2 regions of the Peribacillus sp. FSL P2-0133 genome follow, and region 1 is predicted to be linked to the other one. Evidence: predicted binding sites of a transcription regulator. Region 1 holds the regulator's gene; the other holds the start of a gene.

Region 1 (4,435 bases):
AGGCTCTAAGATATGAATATCATGCGTATTTCCGGGTCGTCCCCAACATAAATCCATTGCGGTTTGATGCCGCATGAAACGAATAGGCAAACTTGTTTTGTTCGTTCATCCTTCAAATAGTAGCTACTCTCAGTATCAGTTGAACTGTCCTTAATCTCCTTGGTTTCTTCCTTAAATAGACTGTAGGTAAAAGGTGTTCTATCTTACTGTTAAAACAAAGTTGATTGGAACGGAAGGTACGAGGCTCCTGCGGGAAAAGCGCGTCCAAGGGAGACCCCAAAGGCGCCATGGCGCCGAGGAGGCTCCCGGAACGCCCGCGGAAAGCGAGTGCCCTACGTTCCAATCAACGGACAAATATAAAAAACCTAAAAAACAGTAGACAAACTCAATTATTATCGGGTTTGTCAACAGTCTGAGCCTGCTAAAATTTTTTAGCGGGCTATTTTTAATGCAGTGATCCATCAATTCCTGGCTGCTTTAAGGCGCTGAATAAACCCGGAAAACAGAATTCCCCCCACATTGGAACCTTCGCTATATCCCTATTACATATAAAGTTTATCTTTCCAAAATTTCAATTTGGAGTTGCAAAAAAAATTCAAACCATATATACTATGAATCGTGAACTTCTTCAAAAGCGGTTTGCATGATGGCTACTTAAAGGGTTAGGACCTCTTTGGACTAACTTTCCCCCGTGGTAGTTATCAGAACTTATTTTTAAATCATGGTAAGGGGGAAGCTTAATATGGAAACAGCTTACACTATGGAAACAATGGGTAGACATGTCATTTCTGAACTTTGGGGTTGTGACTTTGAAAAACTGAACAATATCGATTTAATTGAAAAGATTTTTGTTGATGCTGCTTTGAAATCAGGTGCAGAGGTACGGGAAGTTGCCTTTCACAAATTTGCTCCACAAGGAGTCAGCGGGGTTGTCATCATTTCTGAATCACACTTAACGATTCACAGTTTTCCAGAACACGGCTATGCGAGCATCGATGTCTATACATGCGGTAACTTGGATCCGAATATTGCGGCAGATTATATTGCAGAAGCTTTGAATGCGCAAACACGTGAAAACATAGAATTACCACGTGGATTAGGTCCTGTACAAATGAAAAAAGCTAATATAAGTGCCCTATAAAAAACACGTATACACAGAGATGCCATGGGTGCATCTCTTTTTTAATGCAATGAATCGGCAGCCTGCTCACTTTATAGCTAAGGATTGCCTTGTAGCACAAAGACCTTGATAAAGGTGCTCCAAGGGCAGAACGAATGTGCCTGCTGCTGGAAGTTACACTTTTTACTTGTACTGGCCGTTCCTTTTAATATAAGATTAAGATAGAGAAGTAAATCCTTGGGGAACATTTAGATAGGGGAGTCCTACATAAAATACGGAGCTGATAATGATGAAATGCCCATCATGTCAATATAACGGAACAAGAGTGCTCGATTCCAGGCCAGTCGATGAAAGTAAATCGATTCGACGACGCCGTGAATGTGAGGCATGTGGTTTTCGATTCACGACATTTGAAAAGGTGGAGGAAACACCGCTTATTGTAGTGAAAAAGGGCGGGACACGGGAAGAGTTCAGTCGTGATAAAATCCTGCGTGGCTTAATCAGGGCTTGCGAAAAACGCCCGGTTCCCTTGAAGGAACTAGAGCAAATTACCAGTTATGTAGAAAAAGAACTGCGCAACCAGGGCATATCGGAAGTGAAAAGCGACAATGTCGGCGAAATGGTAATGGACAAGCTGGCGGAAGTCGATGAGGTTGCCTATGTAAGGTTCGCATCCGTCTATCGGCAATTTAAAGATATCAATGTCTTTATCGATGAATTGAAAGATTTAATAAATAAGGAAAGAAAGTAGAGCTGAAGATTCACTTTGGCTCTTTTTTCACTACATCTTTTGAAAGGTTTGAATGGAGATGTCAATGCATTGGCAAGAATTGCTCCCAGCGGATTCATATTTGGTCTCATCTGCGGGGCTGCTTCATGATTATGATCGGAAAATACTTACCCGACTATATCAACCTCTTATTGGACCTATCTGCATTAGCCTATATATGACGTTATGGAGTGAGCTGGAGGAAAACAGGCTATGGTCGGAATCCTCCTCACATTATCAATTAATGAATACCATCGGCCTTAAGTTAGGTGATATTTACGAAGCACGCCTTTTACTTGAAGGAATTGGTCTGTTGAATGTATATAAGAAATCGAAAAATGAAACGAAGGAATTCATCTATGAGTTAAACCCGCCGCTTTCCCCGCAGCAGTTTTTCACGGATGGAATGCTGAATATTTACTTGTACAAAAAAATCGGCAAAGCGCAATTCAACCGGTTAAAAAGATTCTTTTGTGATGATCATATCTTAACCGATCAATATGAAGGTGTGACTAAATCTTTTGCGGAAGTATTCTCATCAGATCATTTGGACTCTTTATATGTAACGGATGAAGCGAAGAACGAATGGAAACCGATGCCTGAACAGCAATTCATCGATCGGACGGAGGGCGTCGAGCCATCGGGATTTGATGACTTATTTGATTTTGACCTTTTATTTGCCGGGATGAAATCCTCAATCGTACCGAAAAAGGCCTTTACTCCGAAAATAAAAAGTACGATTGCCAAACTTGCTTTTTTATATGGCATTGATCCGCTGGAAATGCAAAAACTAGTAATGGATGCCGTTTCATTGGATGATGAGATCGATGAGGAAGTGCTCAGAAAGGCGGCAAGGGACTGGTACCAGATCGAACGGCAGGCAGATATGCCTTCCCTAGTCAATCGGGTGCAGCCGATTCGTGAACGGACACAAAAAGAAGAACCGAAAACACAGGAACAAGAGTTAATCCGTCATTTGGAGACGATTTCCCCAAGGGAGCGACTGATGCAATTGTCTGGCGGTGCAGAGCCATCAAGCGGTGATTTAAAAGTGGTTGAGGGCGTGATGATCAATCAAAAGCTGAATCCGGGTGTCGTCAATGTCTTGATTGAATACGTCATGCTCAAAACGGATATGAAGTTCACGAAGGGCTATGTGGAAAAGCTGGCAGGCCATTGGGCACGGCTGAAGGTCTCTACGGTCGTCGAGGCGATGGAACTAGCTAAAAATGAACATAGGAAATATCAGGACTGGGCTCAAGGAAGCAGGAATGCTGCGAAGGGTAGCCGGAAAAAGGCGATACGGGAAGAAGTGGTTCCGGAGTGGCTTGAGAAAAAAGAAGAAGCACAGCTGGAGCAGAATGCAGATCAGCCTGAATTGAATGCCCAGAAACGCGAGCTACAGGAGAAATGGAAGCAGTGGAAAGCAGGAGGTGAAATGAACGATGGAAAAGATTAATAGATCCCTTAATAAATTGGCCAATACAAACCAATTTCAACAGCGTTATGAAAAGCTGAAACAGGAGATTTTTGAAGACGAACAAGTGCGGTTATTTTTGAATGCCAACAGTTCGACGGTCACGAAGGAAATGATTGATAAAAACTTGGGGAAGCTTTATGAGTTCACTTCACAAAGCAATAAATGTGATAAATGTCCAAGCTTGAATGGCTGCATCAATATGATGCAAGGGTATTATCCCAAATTGGTGGTTCAAGGGAAGGCCCTGAACCTGAATTATGAAATCTGCCCGCGGAAATTGGCAGAGGATGAAAAGCGGAAACGGGAAAAATTGATCCGCAGCCTGTATGTACCGAAGGATATTTTAAGGGCGACCATTGAGGACTTTACTCAAACGGATAATGAAAACAAACGCTTGGGTGTTTTAAGTAAGGCGATGTCGTTCATTATGGAATATGAGCCAGGTAAAATGCAAAAAGGCTTATATATATATGGGAAATTCGGTGTTGGGAAAACGTACTTATTAGGTGCGATTGCCAATGAACTTGCAGAAAGGCAAATTTCCTCCCTTATTGTCTATGTCCCTGACTACTTGCGGGAACTTAAGGGGTCGATAGGTGATAATACGGTCAATGAAAAAATTGAGATGGTGAAAACGGCGCCTGTCCTCATGCTGGATGATATTGGAGCGGAGTCCATGACGAGCTGGGGACGCGATGAGGTTTTTGGTCCGATTTTGCAATTTAGGATGCTGGAAAACCTGCCGACGTTTTTCACTTCGAATTTTGACCTGAATGGCCTGGAAAACCACCTAACCTTTTCACAGCGTGGTGAGAAGGAAGAAGTGAAGGCGGCCAGGATAATGGAAAGAATTCAATATTTAGCGGAGCCGGTCAAGCTGGATGGCTTGAATCGGAGAAGATGAAGGAAAGTGGTCTCTTAATGGAGGTCACTTTTTTCTTTTTACAAGGCCCATCCTACTTCTAAACACGTCCCCATCCCCATATACATGAACAAAGAAGCAAGGGGGAAGGGGGGATGTCGTAGTGCAAATTTCGTTTCAAAACGATTCAGAGGCAATGAAATT
Region 2 (4,435 bases), 350 kb from region 1:
CTGAATCGGCTTCTGGATGACGGTCCAAGTATTCCTGTACAATGTCAGCCTTCACTTCAATGAATTTACCCAGACGGCCGCTGCGGAAATACGTAAAGGAGAAATATGGTTCAAGACCTGTTGATACCCCAACCATCGTTCCTGTACTTCCTGTAGGAGCCACTGTCAATAAATGAGAGTTACGGATGCCATGTGCAGCAACACTTTCCCTGATATCTTCCGGCATTTTTTCCATAAATCCGGTTTGTGTGAAACGTGTTCTAAGCTCATTGGTTTCTTTGTCCGTTGCCCCAATCAGGAACGGGAAACTGCCTTTTTCTTTTGCGAGTTCCACGGAAGCCCTGTAAGCTGTAGTCGCAATCGTTTCAAACACCTTGTCAACCAGGATATTTCCTTCTTCAGAGCCATATTCCGTTTCACAGTAGATCAACAGGTCATGCAGACCCATTACACCAAGTCCAACCCGTCGCTCACCCAGTGCCTGTTTTTTGTTTTCATCCAAGAAATAAGGAGTTGCGTCAATGACATTGTCCTGCATACGCACACCGACTTCGACGGTTTGCTTAAGCTTCTCGAAATTGACCGTTTTGCTATCTTTATCAGCCATTTCAGCCAGATTGACTGCCGCAAGGTTACAAACCGAATATGGGGCCAATGGCTGTTCGCCACAAGGGTTCGTGGCTACGACCTGCTGACCGTATGCTTTGGCATTCGTCATTTCATTAGCATTATCGATAAAGAAAATACCTGGTTCAGCAGAATATGTGGCACAAATGTTTATTAAGTTCCAAAGCTCTTTAGCTCGGATTTTACGGTAAACACGGACTTTGTGACCCATTTTCTCCCATTCACGAACATCACCGACATTATGCCATTCTTCATTGTAAATGGCCATTTCCTCGGCATTATAGCTCTCTACATCAGGAAAACGCAATTCGTATTCCGCATCTTGTTCCGCTGCTTCCATAAATTCCTTAGTCAGGCAAATAGAGATATTGGCTCCAGTCAGAAAATCCGAATTATGGACACTATACGTTCCACCTGTACGGATCTTTTCTTCTGCATCCCTAATGATTTTCTCGCTAAATCCACCTTGGCCAGGAATCTCCTTATAATTGATGATCCCTTGATACATAGCCGTTTCCTGTTCCGTGTGCGGCGTGAATTTCAATTTATCAGTCGCATATTTCTTGATGGCTTCATCTTTAGTGTTTTCCACTAGGTAACGCAGAATCCTTGGATTTTGCATTTTGGAAATGATGAACTCCGCAATATCAGGATGCCAATCAGCAAGCATGATCATTTGCGCGCCGCGTCTGCTACCGCCCTGTTCAACAAGATGCGTCAGTTTCGCAATATCGTCAAGCCATGAAACTGAACCCGAGGATTTTCCATTCACCCCTTTTGCCAGAGTGTTTCTTGGACGCAGTGTCGATCCGTTCGTACCCACTCCGCCGCCGCGGCTCATGATTTCCATCACTTGTTTCCTATGTTCTGATATCCCTTCACGTGAATCCGGGACGAATGGCATTACATAGCAGTTGAAATAAGTAACGTCCGTATTGGAACCTGCACCGTACAATACTCGTCCTGCCGGGACAAAATTAAGGTTCTTTAATTCTTCATAGAATTTATTGAACCATTCCGTTCTTTTTTCTTCCGTGGTTTCCACTGATGCCAAGCCCGTTGCATTACGTTTCGCAATTTGTTCATAGTATATTTCAAGCGGCTTTTCAATTATATCCAACGGACGGTTTACAATTCCCGTCTCCACTTCTTCCGGATTATCCAATACGCCACGGAATTCTTCATCCACCAATACCTTGGCTTTTTTGGTTTCCCAATCAATTTCAACGATGTAACCGAGACCCCTTGCCGGGAATTTCGGATCTTCCTTAATCGTCAACACGACGAAATCGCCTGCCGAGAGTGTGATTTTTTCAGTATCCTTAAAAGAATAGCGGTCAAGCATGACTAGACGGGACACTCCCTTATGCGCCATTTTCATATCAGCAGTTACAGGGTGAACCTGGGGAAATAAAGAAATATCCTTATTCAACCTTTCTAGATCAACCTTTAAAGCTTCTTTTATTACAACCGACATAATTCCCTCTCCTTTATATGTTTCAAGATCCGTTCTTGCTGCCGCAAAAATCCTTATGTAGCCTTACATGTCCGTTTCGCTTAACAAGTACCCTAAATTTATCATAGCGAAACTCAAAAATCAACATATAGTGTCGTATTAAATATTTCAACTACTATATATTGTGTTTGTTTTGAATAACTTTTAATTTTGTCAAACGATAAATCAATTAATATAGTTAGTAAAAGGGAGGAAAATGTCGATTTACAATAATTTTTCATCAGATTTCAATTAATTTGGACCTTGCTTTTTCCCCCATCCCTTTTAGGGCTTATCCCTGCAAGGGATAGCTTATTTGGTCAAAAAAATCTGAAAAAACTTTTTTATTTAATCACTCTAATTATCCCACTTCGTCTATCTCATGAAATTCCATTCATCGCTTTCATATTTGCTTTCTGCAATGGCCTTCACTTCCAGCAATTGCTTTTCAGTTAGGACGTATGGCTCTAACTCGATCGAAAGTCCTTCCGCAAAACCTTTTTCAAAAGCTTCTTTCGCTTCAGGTATGGTAATCTTTCTTCCGGCAATGTCATTTATGGCCACAGCTTTATTTTTTAAATTTTTTTGCATTCTCTCTTTAACCCTGTCATTTGAGAATTTAAATACGCTAAAGAGCTTATCATCATCAAGTTCAAGCAAAATGGAACCGTGCTGAAGGATGACGCCTTTTTGCCTGGTTTGAGCGCTGCCAGCGACCTTCCTGCCCTCGACGACCAGTTCATACCAGCTTGGAGCATCAAAGCAGACGGAAGACCTGGGCGTTTTTAAAGCCGCTTTTTCCTGATCGGTTCTAGGCACGGCAAAATAAGCATCCAATCCCAGATTCCTGAACCCCATTAATATTCCTTCAGAAATGACACGATATGCTTCAGTAACGGTAGTTGGCATTCCCGGATAGGATTCTGGAACGATTACGCTATAAGTCAATTCATGCTCGTGCAGTACCGCTCGTCCTCCTGTCGGCCTGCGAACAAAACCAAGGCCCTGCCTTTTGACCTCTTCCAAATCAATTTCCGCTTCAGCCTTTTGAAAATAACCAATCGACAATGTCGCTGGATCCCAGCCGTAAAAGCGTATAATTGGCGGAATTTCAGCTTTGCTTTGCCAGTTTAACAGTGCTTCGTCCAACGCCATATTAAAAGCCGGTGAACAATACCCCGAATCTATAAAACCCCATTTTTCTTTAGTCATCCTTACCCCTCGTTTCAATAGACTGTTTTTCATTCCCCCACAAAAACTCACATGTAGTAGTTTAACAGACTTTAACACTCTAAAAAAGAAAGTGCTATCAAGTCGATGAAGAATTTGATGAAAATTCTTTTTGATTATTGGGTAAAGCAATTATATAATAAAGATTGTCTGTATTCGTTAAGGTAGAAGGGAGTTTTTATGTTTGGAAATATTATATACACTGCTCATCATCTTGGGAGTGGTTATTGCGTATTCACTTTTTAATTGGTACCGCCAGCGTAAAATCGTTAAAACATTAACACAGGACGAATTTATCGCTAACTACAGAAAAGTGCAGCTAATCGATGTGCGGGAACCGAATGATTTCGATAATGGTCATATCTTAGGCGCAAGAAACATCCCTATGACTCAAATGAAAACCCGCTTGGTCGAAATTAGACCGGACAAGCCTGTATATTTGTATGCTCAAAGCGAAATCATCAGCGGAAGAGCTGCAGCCATGCTATACAAAAAGGGCTACAGGGAACTTTTTCACCTAAAGGGCGGTTTCAAGATGTGGACCGGGAAAATCAAAGCAAAGAAATAAGACCCCATCACCGCATGGGCTCTTTTAAATTAAAAAGCATTCTTGTGCATCATGCGGGCTCTAGGAAAATGAAAGTTAACTGTTGAACTTTAATGAATTCTTACATAAACATGAAAAATCCCCGCCGGCAGGCAGGGATTTTTTTCGTGTAAGCTATCAGTCTATGCTTGATAACGCAGAACAGGTTTTCTTGCAGCAAGAGTTTCATCAAGCCGCTTTATAACGGTTGTATGCGGAGCTTCCTGAACGATTTCCGGGGTTTCTTCCGCTTCCTTGGCAATCTGGATCATCGCATCGATGAACGCATCCAGCGTTTCTTTTGACTCGGTTTCAGTCGGTTCTATCATCATTCCTTCTTCCACGTTCAACGGGAAGTAAATGGTTGGAGGATGATACCCGAAATCCAGCAATCTTTTGGCTATATCGAGAGTCCTTACCCCTAATTTCTTTTGACGGCGTCCGCTTAATACGAATTCATGCTTACAATGACGATTATATGGTAAGTCAAAAAATGG

The links. The regulator NrdR, encoded in region 1, represses ribonucleotide reductase genes. The targets are predictions, from matches to a motif close to AACACNATATATNGTGTT.
Region 2: a site for NrdR is predicted at 2,255-2,272, ahead of MKY17_RS18615 (vitamin B12-dependent ribonucleotide reductase). Genes of this name have one in related genera too.

Annotation. Positions count from the first base shown of each region.
Region 1 covers NZ_CP150254.1:4,232,725-4,237,159, reverse strand. The annotation lists partial or broken gene MKY17_RS20380 (IS5/IS1182 family transposase) at 1-176, opposite strand, end outside; gene speD (adenosylmethionine decarboxylase) at 761-1,141, shown strand; gene nrdR (transcriptional regulator NrdR) at 1,410-1,871, shown strand; gene MKY17_RS20365 (DnaD domain protein) at 1,936-3,348, shown strand; gene dnaI (primosomal protein DnaI) at 3,335-4,273, shown strand; gene ytxC (sporulation protein YtxC) at 4,395-4,435, shown strand, end outside.
Region 2 covers NZ_CP150254.1:3,880,678-3,885,112, forward strand. The annotation lists gene MKY17_RS18615 (vitamin B12-dependent ribonucleotide reductase) at 1-2,104, opposite strand, end outside; gene MKY17_RS18620 (biotin/lipoate A/B protein ligase family protein) at 2,498-3,334, opposite strand; gene MKY17_RS18625 (rhodanese-like domain-containing protein) at 3,537-3,920, shown strand; gene gcvPB (aminomethyl-transferring glycine dehydrogenase subunit GcvPB) at 4,082-4,435, opposite strand, start outside.